One region of the Nonomuraea sp. NPDC049637 genome, then DNA from elsewhere that is predicted to be linked to it. Evidence: riboswitches for the same ligand, from Rfam matches in the RefSeq annotation. Region 1 holds a riboswitch; each other region holds the start of a gene.
The links. Region 1 has a riboswitch for cyclic di-AMP ahead of AB0J71_RS08635 (CHAP domain-containing protein). Riboswitches for the same ligand answer to the same signal wherever they lie in the genome.
Positions count from the first base shown of each region.

Region 1 (5,896 bases):
GACGTTCAGCCGGGGCCGGGAGGCGGGCGAAGGCGTACGCGCCGGGAGCAGTACGGCGAGGACCACGGCGATCACCAGGCCGATGGGCACGTTGACGTGGAACACCCACGACCATCCGGGCCCGGCGGTGAGCAGGCCGCCGAGGAGTACGCCGAGCGCGGCGCCGCCGCCGCCGAGCGCGGACCAGACGCCCAGGGCCTTGTTCCGCTCCTCTCCGTCGAACAGGGCGACCACCAGCGACAGGGCCGCGGGCGACAGCAGCGCGGCCCCGACGCCCTGTGCCACCCGACCCGCGAGCAGCGTGCCCGCCGACCCGGCCAACCCTGTGACCAGCGACGCGACGCTGAACAGCAACAGGCCGGCGATCACGATCCGCTTGGCGCCCAGCAGGTCCGTGATGCGGCCGCCGAGCAGCATGAGCCCGCCGAAGGTGAGCGTGTAGGCGCTGACTGTCCAGGTCAGCGCCTCGCGACTGAGGGCGAGGTCCGTTTCCATGTGCGGCAGCGCGATGGCGACGACGGTGACGTCCAGGATCAGCATGAGCTGGGCCACGCCGAGGAAGCCGAGGATGCGCCACCGGGCCGGCAGTGGCTCGTGGAGCTCTGCCTGGTGCACTGCAGATTGGGTCATCAAATCCTCCAGCTGTTATCTCGTATGTCCATATACGAGTTCTGCTGGGACACTATAAGCCGTATATGCGTATACGAGATAGGGTGGGGGGCATGGCTGCCTCTCCTGCTCGCTCCAGGCGCCGTGTCGATGCCGAGCGCAGCATCGCCCGCATCGTGTCCGCGGCACGCGAACTGATGCGCTCGGACCCGCATGCGACCACCGACGACATCGCCCGTGCCGCCGGCGTCGGGCGGATGACCCTGTACGGACATTTCCGGACCCGGGCCGACCTCATCGAGGCGGCACTGGTCGAGGCGCTGCGAGACGGCGACGAGCTCCTGGCCTCCGTCGACCTGACGGGCGCCGCGCGCGAAGCCATGGGGCGTCTGCTGGCGTCCAGCTGGGAGTTGGTGGCCGAATCAGCGGCCCTGCTGGCCGCCGCCGAAGGAGTCCTGCCCGCTGGGCGGGTCCGGGAGCTGCACGACGAACCCGCCCAGCGCATGGCCGAACTCGTCCACCGTGGCCAGGATCAAGGCGTCTTCCGTACCGACCTGCCCGCCGCCTGGCTGGTGAGCCTCACCCACTACATCCTGCACGGCGCGGCGAACGAGGTACGGCAAGGACGCCTGGCCCGGAACGATGCCGCCGAAACAGTCACGAAGTCCATCCAATCGGTACTGGCCGCGCCGGTTCCGGGGTGAGGTGGCGGACCTCGTGGACAGGGTTCAGAGCAGTTGTGCCTGTACGAATCCGGCGAGCAGCACAGCGAAGCCGCCGATCTCGCCCACGATGAGCGCCGTCATGAACGCCGTCGTGCCGCGGACGGGATGGCGGAACTGATTGCCGGTGTCCCGGCGCCGACCGCTCAACTCGACGAAGAAGCCGGCAGGAGCACGACGATGGTGTCGTCCCCCGGGCGTACGACGCTACGCATGACGGTCGCGGGAAGAGGTTCGGCGGCGAGGCTGGCTCTGACCCATCGTGAGAAGCGGTGAGCGGGCTCGGTGCCCTCCTCCGTCGTGGGTGTGCCGGGCGGTCGGGCGGCGTGCCAAGGTAAAGAATTCGTGGGTAAAACGCCGGTCTGACAGGCGTTTTCGAAGCGCTTCTTCCAAGTTGGCTTGTACTGCTCTATGCCATTCACATACCTTCAATGTCAGTTACGACGTAGGCCCGGTGAGCATCCGCGCCACAGTACGTCCCGACCATTGCCGAGACCGCGTCTGATCTGCGTGAACACGTAGAACGGCGTGGCCGCCGAATCCGCTCGGACAAACACGCGGAACCGGGGACCCACATTCTGTGGGGTGAATCGGAGCACCTCCCGCGAGGGCATCCGTAGGGCACTTCCACGCCCGAACCCGTCAGCTAACCCGGTAGGCGGAATGGAAGCAAGGAGCAATACCTCTTCATGACCATCAACGCCTTCACCCGTGCCCTTACGCCCGCCGCCCGCCTCGTGCTCGGCGTGAGCGTCGCTGCCGGTGCGGCTCTCGTCGCAGGCCCGGTCTTCGCCGATCAGGCGTCCGGCGCGCGTTCCGACACCGTCGCCTCGCACAGCGTCGAGCAGAAGACCGCCGGGCAGGTGAGCGCGCAGTCGGTGCTGAAGATCGCCGAGTCGCAGATCGGAGTGACCGAGAACGCCGCGGGCGGCGGCACCCCGTTCCACAGCTGGTACATGTCCTCGCCTCGGGCGAAGGAGACCATGGCCCGCGACGGCGGCAGCCTGCAGTCCTACGCCAACGCCCCGTGGTGCGCGATGTTCGTCTCCTGGGTGGGCGAGAAGGCCGGCGCTCGGTCCACCGTCGGCTGGGACGCCTACACCGTCACCTACGCCAAGTGGTTCGAGGCCAACAAGCGCTGGGGGAGCGAGGCCAAGCCGGGCGCCGTCGTCTTCTACTCCTGGGACGACAAGTCCGTCGAGAGCATCGACCACGTGGGCCTGGTGAAGCAGGACAACGGCGACGGCACGATCACCGCGATCGAGGGCAACACCGGCAACGGCAAGGTCGAGCAGCGCATCCGGCCCAAGTCCCAGGTCGTCGGGTACGGCTACCCGCAGTACAAGGCCTGACGGCAGGCCGAGGACTCCTCTCCGTGCGACGGTGAGGGCAACGGAAGTGGCGCAGGGCGAGGCCCTGCGCCACTTTCGCGTCTCGCGGAGCAACGCCGTGAGACCGGCGCGCTCGTGCCGGCCCAGTTCATGCTCCGAAGCAGCGCAGTACGGCGTCGACCATGGCCGAGGCGGCCGGATGGCGGTAGGAGGCCGGGCCGCCACGAGGCCGGGCCGGCGGTCCTGTCTATGCTCAAGCTCATGGCACTGGAATGGGAACAGATCATCGTCGACTCCGCCGACCCGGTCGCTCTCGGGCGCTGGTGGGCCGGGGCTCTCGGCTGGGTCGTGGTCGACGAGACCGAGGAGATCATCGAGATCCGGCCTGAGCCGGACCGGATGCCGGGGCTGCTCTTCGTGCCGGTCCCCGAGGGCAAGACGTCGAAGAACCGGCTCCACCCCGACTTCCGCCCCGACGACCAGGAGGCCGAGGTCGCCCGGTTGCTCTCCCTCGGCGCCCGGCGCGTCGACAGCGTGCAGGACGAGCAGCACTGGGTGACCCTCCTCGACCCGGAGGGCAACGAGTTCTGCGTCCTGGGCGAACGGAAGCACTGAGCAACACCCGGGTCTGCGGGCGGCCCGCTGGCAGTCGTCCAGAACGACGATGTTCGTTCGGACGTCGTGCGACTACGATCATCGGATGACGTTCGCCGGCAATTGGGATCATCTGGAACCGGCTACCAGGGAGGCCTACCGGCGTTTCGACGCCCTCACCGAGCAGGGCCTCGACCCCGGTCCCGACACCGACTGGCGCCTCTACGGCACCTACGCCCACACCAAGCTCTGGCTCGGCCCGCACGGCGGCCACGACTACGACGAGCGCGTCCTGCGCCTGGTCCGCACCGTGGCCGCGCGCGCCGTCGACTGGACGCCCGACGACGCCTGGAACCTGGCCGAACGCGCCGGCTACTGGGCCCGCCAGGGCCACACCCGCCACGAGGAGCTCTACCGGATACCGCTGGCGGCCGCCCACCTGCTCCATCCGCAACAGCGCCGCGACCTGTTCGGCCACCTGACGGACCTCGGAGAGCTCCAGCCGCTCCTGGAGAGGCTGCTCACCGAGGAGGGCTCAGCCGGCGCGGTCAGGAACGTGATCGGGGAGGCCGACCCCTTCGCCACGATGCTGGCCGAGGAGTACGGCGTCCGCCTGGCCGGAATGTTGCCGCTGCTGCGTCACTGGGCCACCGCCGACACACCGGCCCCAGGCGACGGCTGGTTGCCGGTCGTCGGCGGCCTGCTCACCCCTGAGGCCGTCGTCCTGGTCCGCGAGCTGATCACCCGCCTGGCCGCCTACCGGGGCGGCCCGTTCGTCTGCCACCACGCCGGCATCAGCTGGAGCGAGGACCGCTTCCTGAAGGGCCGGACCGTCTGGGTGGCGTGCGGCCTGATCCGGACCTGCGAGGTCATCGACGAGCCTTGGGTCCCGTCGCTGCTCGCCGACGCCGCCGTCACCTGCGGCACCGGCCATGACGGCCCCGGCTCCACCTGCCGCAGCGAGACCGTCGCCAACGAGGCTGTCGGCGTGCTGGCCCGCCGGGGCGGACCCGAGACCGTCACCCCGCTGGCGCTCGTTCAGACGCAGGTGCGGGCGGCGTCCGTACAGGAGAAGGTGACGCGCGCGCTCGATGCGCTCGCCGACGCGGCCGCTATGACCCGCGACCAGTTCCTCGACCGCACGCCGCTCGCCGCCACCGCCACGCCCCGAGAGGTCGAGCAGGCGCGCACGGTCGCGCGCCACCGCCTGGAGCAGGCGCTCATCCACCAGCGCGAATGGACCTGGCGTGAGGTCGGCGAGCACCTCCTCGACCACCCCGTCACCGGCCCCTACGCACGCGCCCTGGTGTGGCGGATCCCCGGCGGCCCTTCCGGGCTGCCCGTCAGGACCGTCGACGGCTGGGAACTGGCCGGGCAACGCCCCGAGGGCCCTGTCGCCTTGTGGCACCCGGCCGACGCGAGCGCCGAGGAGGTGGGCGCGTGGCGTGAGAGGGGGCCGGCGCAGCCGTTCGAACAGGTCCTCCGCGAGGTGTACGCGGAGGAGCCGGACCGCGTCGCCGGTCACGTCGTGCGCTACGGCCCGGCCCGGACGGAGCTGATCCGGCACGGCTGGACCGGCGTGTCGATCGGCTACTGGGAGCACGACTGTCACGAGGGGCAGGGTGAGGTGGTGCGCGACCTTGGGGGCTGGCAGGCCCGCTGGCTGCTGCGCGTCGTCGAGGGCATGTCCGACGAGGGCTGGGACCTGGACGCGCTGTGCGCGACCAACCCGATGACCTTCCACCGTAACGGCCAGGAGGTGCCGGCGACGTCGGTGCCGCCGCTGGTGCGGTCGGAGATCCTCCGAGAGGCCGACCTCACGGTCGCCGCCGCCTCGGCCGGCCAGGACGCCCAGCATCTGGTCGACTACTACGACGGATATTGGCACTAGAAGTCCTGCGGTGCCGACCCGACGATGCTCAGGATGACGGCCGCGGGTCGTGGGGGTGGCGTGACTCCGGAACGGTCATCGCCACCCATCTTCCGCTCGAATTCGCCATTCGCCTTGTGAAACGCGGCGATTACTTGAGGAACTGGAAGATGAACGGCGCCACCAGCCCGATCAGGGCAAGGGCCTCGGTGAGGACGAAACCGAGCAGGATGTTCTGGCGGATCAGCGGATACGCCTCGGGCTGGCGGGCGATGGCCTGCACGCCCTGGCCGAAGATGATGCCGACGCCCACGCCGGGGCCGATCGCGGCCAGACCGTAACCGATGGCGGTGATGTTGCCGGAGACTTGAGCGAGTACGTGCATTGCGCCGCCTTTCTGGCGTCCGGTGAAGCAGTGAATCGCTGGTCTGCTTGCATTCCAACCCGTGGACGCGAGAAAGAAAATATGGCGTTTCTCTAATTTATCCGCAAAATGCTCGTTGAACGGCGTACTGGACAAATCGATCTACATGTAGAACGCGTGAGCGGGTCCTTCCGTGCGCCCGCCGCGGGCGCACGGAAGGGCCGGGGTCAGCGGGTCTCCCTGCCTTCGATGGTCGCCCTGACGGTGCTCGTGGCGGCGCGGGCCTTGGCGGCCGGCCGGGCGGTGTCGGGGCCGGGCAGGTCGCGGCTGTAGGCGTAGACGACGGCCGCCGTGGCGACCGCGCCGGTGTTCAGCGCGAGTGCCTTGTCGTTGATGTTGGCGGTGG
Region 1 covers NZ_JBFAOM010000004.1:386,582-392,477, forward strand. Annotated here, with positions in the region: gene AB0J71_RS08620 (MFS transporter) at 1-630, opposite strand, end outside; gene AB0J71_RS08625 (helix-turn-helix domain-containing protein) at 723-1,313, shown strand; gene AB0J71_RS08630 (hypothetical protein) at 1,338-1,481, opposite strand; cyclic di-AMP (ydaO/yuaA leader) riboswitch at 1,855-2,007, shown strand; gene AB0J71_RS08635 (CHAP domain-containing protein) at 2,021-2,683, shown strand; gene AB0J71_RS08640 (VOC family protein) at 2,924-3,277, shown strand; gene AB0J71_RS08645 (DUF4132 domain-containing protein) at 3,363-5,147, shown strand; gene atpE (ATP synthase F0 subunit C) at 5,278-5,511, opposite strand; gene AB0J71_RS08655 (M28 family metallopeptidase) at 5,718-5,896, opposite strand, start outside.

Region 2 (5,896 bases), on a different contig from region 1:
ACCAAGGTAAAGAAGGAACGTGTCCGTGTCCATACCCTTGACGGCTCACAGAGGCGGCTCAAACTGAAACGGTGATCCCTGGCAACTGGTACAACATCGTTCCCGATCTTCCCGTGCCGCCTCCGCCGCCCCTGCACCCCGGCACCCGCCGTCCTGTCGGGCCGGACGACCTCGCGCCGCTGTTCCCCATGGAGCTCATCGCGCAGGAGGTCAGCGGCGACCGCTACGTGCCCATCCCCAAGGAGGTCATCGACGTCTACCGGCTGTGGCGGCCCACGCCGCTGATCAGGGCGCACCGGCTGGAGAAGGCCCTCGACACGCCGGCCCGCATCTACTACAAGTACGAGGGCGTCTCACCGGCCGGGTCGCACAAGGCGAACACCGCCGTGCCGCAGGCGTACTACAACGCCAAGGAAGGCGTGCGGCTGCTGACCACGGAGACCGGCGCGGGACAGTGGGGGTCGGCCCTGGCGTTCGCCTGCGCCCAGTTCGACGTCGAATGCCGGATCTGGATGGTTCGGGCGTCCTACGACCAGAAGCCGTACCGGCGCTCGCTCATGCGCGTGTACGGCGCCACCGTCAACCCCAGCCCCTCACCCCTCACCGGCGCGGGCAGCAAGGCGCTGGCCGACGACCCCGCCTCCCCCGGCAGCCTGGGCCTGGCGATCAGCGAGGCGGTCGAGGTGGCCGCCGCGACCCCCGAGGCCCGGTACGCGCTCGGCTCGGTGCTGAACCACGTCCTGATGCACCAGACGGTGATCGGCGAGGAGGCCCTGGCGCAGCTGCCGGAGCTGCCGGACCTGGTCATCGGCTGCACCGGCGGCGGCTCCAACTTCGCCGGTCTCGCCTTCCCCTTCCTGCGGGAGAAGCTGGCCGGACGGATCGGCACCCGGTTCAGGGCCGTCGAGCCGGCCGCCTGCCCGTCGTTCACCCGCGGCGTGTACGCCTACGACTTCGGCGACACCGCCGGGCTGACGCCGCTGCTGAAGATGCACACCCTCGGGCACTCCTTCGTCCCCGACCCGATCCACGCCGGCGGGCTGCGCTATCACGGCATGGCGCCGCTGCTGTCCCACATGTACGAGCTGGGCCTGTTCGAGGCGGTGACCCGTACCCAGAGCGAGTGTTTCGAGGCGGGTGTGCGCTTCGCACGGACCGAGGGCATCGTCCCGGCCCCCGAGCCCACGCACGCGCTGGCCGAGACCATCGCCGAAGCGCTGCGCTGCAAGGAGAGCGGCGAGGAGAAGGTGATCCTCACCGCGCTGTGCGGGCACGGCCACTTCGACCTGGCCGCCTACGACCGCCACCTGGCCGGCGAACTGGAGGACTACTCGCTTCCGCAGGAGCGCCTCGACCAGGCGCTCACCGAACTGCCCGGCTGAAGACGACACGGGTGGCCGCGAGAGCGCGGCCACCCGTGTTCAGTTCGCGTTCGGGCGCTTCCTGTGGTTCGCCTTCTTCTTCTTGCGCGCCCTGCCCTTGCGTGCACGTTTCGCCATGGGCTCACCTCCAGCGGTCGGGATCGTGACCCTCAAGGTCTCCCCTGCCCGCGGCTCGCACAAGCGATACGCCGTGACCTAACATTCCTCAACAAACTCGTGTCATAATTTGGTGGAATCTGTTGGAAGGGGTGGGCGTGCTCGCACAGCAGCGTCAGCAGACGATCCTGGAACGCGTACGCAGCAGCGGCGGCGTCCGGGTGGCCGACCTCGTGCGCGAGCTCGGCGTCTCCGACATGACGATACGCCGCGACCTTGAGGTGCTGGCCGAGCGCGGGCTGCTGGAGAAGGTTCATGGTGGCGCGACGGCCCTCGGCCCTGGCTCGACCGAGGAGCCGGGCTTCACCGCCAAGTCCGCCCGCCAGCAGCAGGAGAAGGAGGCCATCGCGCGGCACGCGGCCACTCTCGTCCGGCCGGGCACCGCCGTGGCGCTCTCCGCCGGCACCACCATATGGGCGCTGGCCCACCATCTGGTCGCGGTGCCCGAGCTGACCGTGATCACCAATTCGATCCCCGTCGCCGAGGTCTTCCACCGCAACCCGCGCGCCGACCGCACGGTCGTGCTGACCGGCGGCGTGCGCACCCCCTCCGACGCGCTCGTCGGCCCCGTGGCGGTGGCGGCCATCCGCCGCCTGCACGTGGACACGCTCTTCCTCGGGGTGCACGGCATGAGCCTGCGCGCCGGGTTCACCACGCCCAACCTGCTGGAGTCCGAGACCGACAGGGAGCTGGTGGCCGCGGCGCACCGGCTGGTGGTCCCCGCCGACCACACCAAGTGGAACACGGTCGGCATCAGCACGATCGCCGAGCTGACCGAGGCCGACGTGGTCATCAGCGACGCGGGGCTGCCCGAGGAAGCACGCACCGAACTGGCCGAACGGGCCGGAGAACTGATCATCGCGGAGGGCACGCCTTGAAGCGCACCATCACCCACCTGGCAGACGGCCGAGAGCTGATCTACTTCGACCGGCGCGACGACGCCGACCGGAGCGCGATCGACCGGCGGCCGCTCGACCCGCGGCCGGTGGCCTCCGAGCTGCGCTACGACCCGCTGACCGAGGAGTGGATCGCGATCGCCGGCCATCGGCAGACGCGCACGTTCCTGCCGCCGGCCGACGAGTGCCCGTTGTGCCCGTCGTCCGACACGCGGGCGTCGGAGATCCCGGCCCACGACTATGACGTGGTGGTGTTCGAGAACCGCTTTCCCTCTTTCTCCGGAAATTTTGGGACTTACGGGGATGTCGGCGGCCTGAGTGAGGTGCGGCCGGGTGTCGGGCGGTGTGAGGTGGTCTGCTTCACCTCCGACCACTCCTCCTCCTTCTCCAGGCTCTCCAACGCCCAGGTCAGGCTGGTGATGGAGGCGTGGGCCGACCGCACGGCCGAGCTGTCCGGCATCGAGGGCGTCGAGCAGGTGTTCTGCTTCGAGAACAGGGGTGAGGAGATCGGCATCACGCTCCCCCACCCGCACGGGCAGATCTACGCCTACCCCTACGTGACCCCGCGCACCAAGCTCCAGCTCGGGGCCGCCTCGCGGCACACGGGCGGCAACCTGTTCGCCGACGTGCTGGCCGCCGAGCGGGCCGCCGGCACGCGGGTGGTGGCCGCCAACGAGCTCTGGACGGCGTTCGTCCCGGCCGCCGCGCGCTGGCCGTTCGAGGTGCACGTGTATCCGCACCGGCAGGTGCCCGACCTGGCGGCGCTGTCGGAGGAGGAGCGGGCCGCGTTCGCGCCGCTGTACACCTCGGTGCTGCGGGCGCTCGACGCGCTGTTCGGGGTGTCGATGCCGTACATCTCCGCCTGGCACCAGGCGCCGGTGCGGTACGGCCGCGAGCTGGCCTACCTGCACCTGGAGCTGTTCAGCATCAGGCGGGCGCCCGGGAAGCTGAAGTACCTGGCGGGCTCGGAGTCGGCCATGGGTGCCTTCGTCAACGACGTGCTGCCGGAGGAGGCGGCACGCATGTTGCGATCACGAATTGATCACTAATTGGTTTCTCATTAAAGTCGCATGACTCGTGATCTACCACTAATATCCCGTTAGACACCGGCCATAACGGTCGTTGTACGCCTAATCCCGGGCGTGTTGCCCGGGAGCCGGGGACCCATCGCATCCGGGGTGAATCCGCGCAAGTGGTAGGGAATGCTCCCGTGCCCGAACCCGTCAGCTAACCCGGCCGGCAGAGGGAGAGGAACAACCACGTGGCGGCTTCGTCCCCCGCGAGTCTTGCCGTCGGTCTCATCACCGCCACCGCCCTGCTCGTCCAGCCGGCCGCCGCCTCAGTCTCGGCGTCAGCCGCGCCCAAGCCGTCGGAGGCGCAGCTGCGGGCCCAGCTCAAGCAGCTCAACCGCAAGGTCGACAAGCTGATCGAGACGTACAACCTCAAGCGGGTCGAGCTGGCCAAGGCCCAGCAGGCCGCCACCGCGGCCCAGCAGCGGCTCACCGCCGCCGAGCAGGCGGTCGCCACGGCCGAGCAGCGGGTCGCCGAGATCGCCCGGCTGCGCTACCAGAGCCGCGACGCCTCCCTGCCGGGCTTCATGCTGACCCCGGACGGCGGCGGCGCGGCCGTGCTCGAACAGCTCACCGCCGAGCAGCAGGCGGTCGTGGACAGCGTGGCCAAGGCCCGCGACGACCAGAAGAAGGCCGCCACGGCCGCCGCCGCGCTCGCGACGCAGCTGAAGGCGGGCACGGCGGAGGTGGCCGAGCAGCGCGACGACGCCCAGGACGTCATCGACGACATCAAGAAGAAGCTCCAGGACCTCGTGCCGTTCGGGCCGGGCAAGAAGTCCGACGGGAGCTGGGCGCCCGAGCTGCCGGCCGGCTCGGACAACATCACGCCGCGCACCCGGCTGATGCGCGCGCAGGTGCAGAAGAACTTCTCGCTGCCGTACGAGGTGGGCTGCTTCCGGGCCGGCTCCAGCGGCGAGCACCCGCTCGGCCGGGCCTGCGACTTCATGATGAGCACTGGCGGCACCATGCCGAGCGCCGTCAACAACGCGCTCGGCGACCGGCTGGCCGACTGGGCCCTGAAGAACAAGGCCAAGCTGGGCGTCAAGTACGTGATCTGGAAGCAGCGCATCAACCAGGGCTCGGGCTGGCGCTCGATGTCCGACCGCGGCAGCATCACCGAGAACCACTACGACCACGTGCACATCTCGATGAACTAGCCGCGGGGCCGGCGGCTCAGCGGATGCCGGTCAGCTTGTCGGGGTTGGTGACGGAGTAGACGGCGGCGATCCGGTCGCCCTCGGGCGTGAGATCGACGACGACCACGGCCAGCGGGCCGTCACCGGAGAAGACCAGCGCGCACGGATCCCCGGCCACCCGCCGGTAGCGCAGGTCCACCGCGCCGGGGGTCAGCGTCGCGGCCACGGACATGAAGATCGCGGCCACCTCGTCCCGGCCGTGGACCGGGTGCAGGCTGGTGGCGGGCCCCTTGCCGCCGCCGTCGGTCCACAGGGTCACCTCCGGCGCCAGCACCTCCAGCAAAGCCCGCAGGTCACCGCCGAGGGCCGCCGCGGCGAACCGCTCGGTCACCTCGGCGTGCACGCCGGGCTCGGTCCGGTGACGCGGACGGCGGGCATGAACGTGGCGACGGGCGCGGGCCGCGAGCTGCCGGACGGCCGCCGGCGTGCGCCCGAGGATGTCGGCCGTCTCCGGATGGCTGAACCCGAACACCTCGTGCAGCACGAAGACGGCTCGTTCCAGCGGTGACAGCGTCTCCAGCACGACCAGCACCGCCATCGACAACGACTCCCCGCTCCCGGCGGCGCCCCCGGCGTTGTCCGGGGCCGTGACCAGCGGTTCCGGCAGCCACGGGCCGACGTAGGTCTCCTGCCGGCGGCTCAGGTCCGCCCGCCGGGCGAGCGCCTGGTTCACCGCGATCCGCACCAGGTAGGCCCGGACGTTCTCCACCGGTCCGGCGTCCGGCCTGCGGTGCCGGGCGGACCAGGCCAGCCACGCCTCCTGCAGCACGTCCTCGGTGTCGGCGACGCTGCCGAGCATGTTGTAGACCACGGAGAACAGCAGTTCCCGGTAGCCGAGGAACTGCTCGGTGGCGGCGTCGGCGGGCTGCCGCGGGGTCGGTGTCATGGCGGGCCTCCTCATCTGTCGCAACCGAAGAGTCCCGACGGGCGGAGATTGTGACATGAAGCCATCAAGCGTGATCTATGCCACTCATGTCACAGTTCCCGGCCGGTTGCCCCTCTGTGGTGGCGTCCGAGGGTTCACGACTCACGAGGGAGAGCTTCGATGCGTACATTGATCCGCGACGTCAGGGTGTTCGACGGCGAGCACACCATCGCGACGGCCGACGTGGTGATCGAGAACGATCTGATCGCCGCCGTCGGCTCCGGCGCGGACCACCCGGCCGATGCCGAGGTGGACGGCACGGGCAGGACGC
Region 2 covers NZ_JBFAOM010000008.1:13,017-18,912, forward strand. Annotated here, with positions in the region: partial or broken gene AB0J71_RS13425 (TrpB-like pyridoxal phosphate-dependent enzyme) at 66-1,382, shown strand; gene AB0J71_RS13430 (DeoR/GlpR family DNA-binding transcription regulator) at 1,637-2,416, shown strand; gene galT (galactose-1-phosphate uridylyltransferase) at 2,413-3,483, shown strand; cyclic di-AMP (ydaO/yuaA leader) riboswitch at 3,552-3,690, shown strand; gene AB0J71_RS13440 (hypothetical protein) at 3,696-4,661, shown strand; gene sigJ (RNA polymerase sigma factor SigJ) at 4,678-5,586, opposite strand; gene AB0J71_RS13450 (amidohydrolase family protein) at 5,746-5,896, shown strand, end outside.
Region 2: it holds a riboswitch for cyclic di-AMP, as region 1 does, so the genes downstream of both, AB0J71_RS13440 (hypothetical protein) here and AB0J71_RS08635 (CHAP domain-containing protein) in region 1, are expected to answer to the same signal.

Region 3 (5,896 bases), on a different contig from region 1:
ATGCCGTGGCGGAGGGCGGCGTACATCTCGTAGAAGTCGAGGTCGCGGGGCTCGTAGCCAGTCATTTCGCGATATTTCTGGCATACGTCGTCGCGGCGCATGAAGTCCGGCATGCCGGGCAGGCCCATCGCCACCGCGAGGTCCTGGAAGAAGCGGTGCAGGAAGATCATCCAGGAGACGTCCAGCTCGCGCGGGCCCACGGCGGCCATCTCCCAGTCCAGCACCGCCACCGGCGTGAAGTCGCGGTACATCACGTTGCCGATCCTGGCGTCGCCCCAGGTCAGGACGTCGGGGCCGGGGTCGTCCGGCCAGTGTGAGCCGAGCCAGTCGAAGGCCCGCTCCAGCACGGGGATCGGCCGTGCGCCGTGCGCCCACCGGTAGTAGGCGCGCTGGGCCTCGACGTGCGCGCGCAGGCCGTCCGTGCCGCCGGGGGCGAGCGGGCCGAGCACCGCGACGTCCGGTCCGGTGTACGGCGTCCCGTGCAGCGCCGCCATCAGCCCGACGCTCGCGTCCTGCAGCCGCCGCCGGTCGCCGGGGGAGGCGTCGTGCAGCCAGCCCCCGAACGTGTACGGCATGACGTCCGGCGGCACGTCGCCCTCGGCCCGCTCCATGACGAAGAACGGCGTCCCGAGCGGCGCGGGGTCGGGCTCGAACCAGAGCGGCCTGGGCGCTGGGATCCCAGCTTTCTCCCTGGCCAGCCGCATGACCTCGAACTGGGCCCGCAGATCGTAGGAGGGGAACACCGGGACGGCTTCCGCCGCAGGTGCGAGCCTGGCCACGCACCGCCGGGTCCCGGCGGCCCAGGTGGCGGTGAAGAACAGCGTCTCGCTCGACATGCCGTTGCCGGAGGGCCGCGACAGCTCCGACACCGTGGCGTCCCCGCCGACCCGGCCGCGCAGCCAGCGGGACGCCCGCTCGCGCAGTTCCTCCAGGTCACGCGTGGACGTGCGCATCTGTTCCGTCACCGCTCACCTCCGCGCCGGACCGCTGCCCCGGCTCAGTCGTATACCCCCTACCAAGCGCTTGTCTAGGTTCAAGGGACCGTTACGGTCAGGTACGCAAGAGCCGTACCCTTGTCTGAAAGGGCATGTCACGAAGGGACAAGTGGGATGAGTTCAGCGGGTGAAGGCCTGTCTCGCCCGCTTCCCGAGCAGGTGCGCCTCAACGTCGTCGACCTGGCCGCGCAGGTCCTCGGCACGATGCCCGCCGTCTCCGTGCCGCCGCCGCTGCGCGGCATCGCCAAGTTCGACCCGCGCAAGCGCGCCAAGCTGGGCAGCGCGCCGATCGCCGCGCAGCTGGAGAACGACAAGAAGTTCCGCGAACTGGTCGCCGAGTCCGTCGCCGCCGGGTGGCCCGAGCTGGTCGCCGCGCTGGCCGAGGGCAGTGTGCCGCCCGCCGCCGACCCCGTGCTGGTGGCTGCCGCAGCCTATCTCACCAGACCGCCCGGCTGGGCGGAGATGATCGAAACCGCCCGCGCCGACCTGGAGCAGTCCGCCGTGGCGGCCGAGGGGTCCGAGCGCGAGGAGGCCGTGACGCGGCTGCGCGAGCAGCTCGCCGCCCAGAAGAGCGCCGCCAAGGAGGAGGCCGACCGGCTGCGCGAGCAGATCAAGGCGGCCCGCGCCGAGAACTCCGACCTGCGGCGCAAGCTCCACGACGCCCGCGAGCGGGCCAAGGCCGCCACCCGCAGGGCCGAGGAGATGGAACAGGCCGCCGACGACGCCCGGCACGCCGCCTCCACCGCCGGCAACGCGGGCGAGGCCGAGCTGCGCCGCCTGCGCGAGCGCCTGGCCGACGTGGAGAGGCAGCTCGAAGCCTCCCGCCGGGCCGCCCGCGAGGGCCGCAGCATCGAGGACGCCCGCATCAGGGTGCTGCTCGACGCCCTCCAGGACGCCTCGGCCGGGCTGCGCAGGGAGCTGGCGCTGCCCACCACGATCAGCAGGCCCGCCGACTCGGTCGCGGCCAGCACCGGCGAGCGTCCGGGGGTGCGCGGCGTGCCCGCGCGGGCCCTGGCCGACGACGACCCGCAGCTCCTCGACCAGCTCCTGGCGCTGCCGCAGGTGCACCTGATCATCGACGGCTACAACGTCACGAAGACCGGCTACGGCACGCTCACCCTCGCCGACCAGCGCAACCGGCTGATGACCGGCCTCGGCGGGCTGGTCGCCCAGACCCGCGTCGAGGTGACGGTGGTCTTCGACGGCGCCGAGCTCAACGCGCCGGTGCAGGTGGTGGCGCCACGCGGGGTGCGGGTGCTCTTCAGCGCGCCGGGGGAGATCGCCGACGACCTCATCCGCCAGCTCGTCCGGGCCGAGCCGCCCGGCCGGGCCATCGCCGTCGTCTCCTCCGACCGCGAGGTGGCCGAGTCCGTACGCCGGATGGGTGCCAGACCGGTTCCGTCCGGTCTGCTGCTGCGCCGGTTGGGCCGCGCATAAGTTACGAATTAGCACTATTGGCGAGACGCCACCCGCCACTTCTGTACTATTTCGCCCCAGGTGTAATCCCTGGGAGGCGACGCTGTGAGGTTTGGCCGGGTGGCGGTGGCCGCGGGTCTCGCGATCGGACTGATGACGGTCCCGATGGGTGCGGCGCTCGCTGATCCCAAGCCCACTCTCAAACAGGCCAAGGCCAAGCTGGACAAGCTCAACGACAAGGCCGACAAGGTCGTCGACCGGTACAACACGGCGACCGAGAACTACAAGAAGGCCAAGGACGCCTACACCAGGCTGAACGACCGCTACAAGCAGAAGCTGCAGACGGTCGCCGACCTCCGCGCCGAGATCATCAAGGTGGCGGTGGACTCGTACAAGCTGGGCGGGGACGTCACCTCCCTGCCCGGCATGGTCGGCGTCAACGACCCCGAGAACCTGCTGGCCGGGCTGGCCATGGCCGGGCAGCTCTCGCGCGAGCGGCTGGAGAAGCTGGCCGCGTTCGACCGGGAGAACAAGGGTCTCAAGGCCGAGCGCGACAACGCCGAGACCGCGCTGGCCGACGCCGACAAGGAGCGGGACGCCGTCCAGAAGGAGCGGGCCGAGGTGCTGAAGCTGGTCGGCCAGCAGAAGAAGCTCCTGGACAAGCTGGGGGCCTACAACCCGGGCAACCCCAACAGCACCGGCATCAAGTACACCGGTCCCGCCTCGGGCAGCGCGGCCGCCGTACTCAACTTCGCCTTCGCCCAGGTCGGCAAGCCGTACATCTTCGGCGGCACGGGCCCGCGCGGCTACGACTGCTCAGGGCTGACCCAGGCCGCCTGGCGCGCCGCCGGCGTCTCGCTGCCGCGTACGACCTGGCAGCAGTGGGCCTGGGGCGCCAGCCGCAAGGTGGACCTCAAGGACCTCCAGCCGGGGGACCTGATCTTCAGCGAGGGGCTCGGGCACGTCAGCATCTACGCGGGCGGCGGCAAGATCGTCCACGCGCCGCAGACGGGTGACGTCGTCAAGGTCGTCCGCCTCGCCGACTACGGCCGCCCTCTCGTCGGAGCCATCCGCCCCTGACTCGGCCCCGCCCGACCGGTGTGCGTGATCCCTGGGGCGAATGGGACAAAGGGGGCGAAAGCGCCCTGACAATCAGGTGTGCCGGGAAGTGTGAGAAGGGTCACAAACCTGTAACGGAACCCTCGGTTCCAGCAGCGGTTTCACCCTTGACTCCCACCCTTATCTGATCTTTACAGGCCGTGTCTCCCTTTGCCAAATCTTGACCCCTCGGCGTAGTTTCTGGCGTCGCGGTCAGCAAGCCATGCGCACCGCGGATCGACATCGGAACCCCCGATGTGGACCAGAGAGAAATCCAGCGGTCGCCGCCGATATCCCCGTTCAGGCACAACATCGGGTGGCGACCTGCCGAGTCCGTGCAGCCAGGAGGCACGGAGCCGGGGACCCAAAGATCCCGTAATCCCCCGGGATCAGGGGTGAATCGGCGCGCCATCGCGCCGTAGGGCGACTTCCAGGCCCGAATCCGTCAGCTAACCCGGTAGGCGTTCGTGGAAGACACAAGGAGAAATCCTGTCTACCTCCCTGCATAACCCCCGTCTGTCCCGTCTCGCCCTGAGGGGCGTCGCACTCACGATGACCGTGACGGCCGGAGGTGCGGTTCTCCATGCCGTACCGGCCGGGGCGCAGACGGTGAGCGAATCGGCCGTCAGGCTCACCGCGGTGTCCAGCACCGCCAAGGCGGCCACTGCGAAGTCGGCCAAGTCGGCGAAGACCGTCAGGTCCGCGAAGTCGGCGAAGGCCGCGCGGCAGGCGTCGAGGGCCCGCAGGGCCGTCGCCGTCGCCAAGCATCAGGTCGGCGACCCGTACCGGTACGGGGCCACGGGCCCTGGTGCGTTCGACTGCTCCGGACTCGTCCAGTACGCCTGGAAGAAGGCCGGAGTACGACTCCCGCGCGTGACGAACAGCCAGTTCGCCCGCATCAAGCGGAAGGTCTCCTGGCGCAATCTCAAGCCGGGTGACCTGATGTTCTTCAACGGGCTGGGCCACGTCGGCATGTACGTCGGCCACGGCAAGATGGTCCATTCGCCGCGGACCGGCGAACGGGTGCGCATCGACAAACTGGGCGGATGGCGGAAGTCGTCGTTCGTCGGCGCGGTGCGTCCCGGCGCGTGACAACGGGCCCCGCCCGGACCCTCCCCGGTCCGGGCCGGGGCCTGTCGCATGCCCGGGCCCGTGAAGGGCTGGTCTCGTAAGGGGCCGGTCTCGTGAAGGGGCCGGGAGGGGCGTGGGCCTACTAGCATCGGGCCGTGTCCTCGCAGGTGCGTCCGTCCCTCCGCGGTCCGCGCCTGCTCCTCTCGGTCCTGCTGCTGGCGGCGGTTCTCGTGGTCGCCGACGCGCCGCCCGCCGCCGTCCTGCCCGCCGGGGCGCGCGGTCTGTGGAGCGACGGCGGTCAGGTGGCCCGCGGCGCACGGTCCGTGGTCGTGGGGCATCGCGCCGACCCCGGCGTGCTCGCCGATCTGGCCCGCCGCGCGGACCTCGCCGGAGCGCGGGTGTCCGCGGTGCTCGGCCGGCCGGTACGCGCGCTGGTCGTCGTGCCGGACTCCGACGCGGAGGCGGCCGGGCTGGCGGGCACGGGCCCGCTGGACGGGCTGGCCGCGGTGGCCGACGGCGCCAGGGTGATCGTCGTGCCCGGCTCCTTCGCCCGGCTCACCCCCACGGGACGCGACGTCGTCCTCACCCATGAGCTCACCCACGTCGCCGCGGGCACCGACCGGCTGCCCGTCTGGCTCTACGAGGGGTTCGCCGACTACGTGGCCTACCGCGACGCCGGGCTACCCGTCGGGACGGCCGCCGCCGAACTGGCCGCCGACGTACGGGCCGGCCGGCTGCCGAGCGAGTTGCCCGGACCTGCGGCTTTCGCCCCCACGGCGGCCGACCCCGGACGGCTCGCGCGGGCGTACCAGGAGGCCTGGATGGCGTGTCGCTTCCTCGCAGACCGGTTCGGTGACGGGACCCTGGTACGGCTCTACCGTGATGCCCGCGTGGCCGGCGTCGATCAGGCGCTCGCCTCCGTGGGGCTCACCGCCGAGACGCTGGCGGCACGGTGGCGCGAGTACGTACGAGAGCAGCTCGCGTGAAGGGGAGGCAGATGAGCGAGCGGAACGACCCGCCCCGGGAAGGGGACGAGCCCGCCGGAGCGGTCGCCGGAGTGGCCGACGAGCCCGGCACGGCGGCGCACGGCGGAGGTGTGGCCATCAGGGACGACGGCGGAGACCGGCCCGGCGACGGTGCGCCGCAGGAGCCGTCCGGCACCAACGAGCCCCCCGAATCCCCGGGACACCCCGACGACCCGGACGATCCGGACGCCCGCCCGGACGCCCGCCCTGACGCGGACGCCGACCCCGACACCGAGGACCCCCGTCACCCCCAGCCCCCCACCCCCGACGACCGCCCCCACGCGACCCGCG
Region 3 covers NZ_JBFAOM010000001.1:188,317-194,212, reverse strand. Annotated here, with positions in the region: gene AB0J71_RS00890 (phosphotransferase family protein) at 1-965, opposite strand, end outside; gene AB0J71_RS00885 (NYN domain-containing protein) at 1,110-2,432, shown strand; gene AB0J71_RS00880 (NlpC/P60 family protein) at 2,565-3,491, shown strand; cyclic di-AMP (ydaO/yuaA leader) riboswitch at 3,825-3,988, shown strand; gene AB0J71_RS00875 (C40 family peptidase) at 4,119-4,601, shown strand; gene AB0J71_RS00870 (hypothetical protein) at 4,736-5,566, shown strand; gene AB0J71_RS00865 (M48 family metallopeptidase) at 5,578-5,896, shown strand, end outside.
Region 3: it holds a riboswitch for cyclic di-AMP, as region 1 does, so the genes downstream of both, AB0J71_RS00875 (C40 family peptidase) here and AB0J71_RS08635 (CHAP domain-containing protein) in region 1, are expected to answer to the same signal.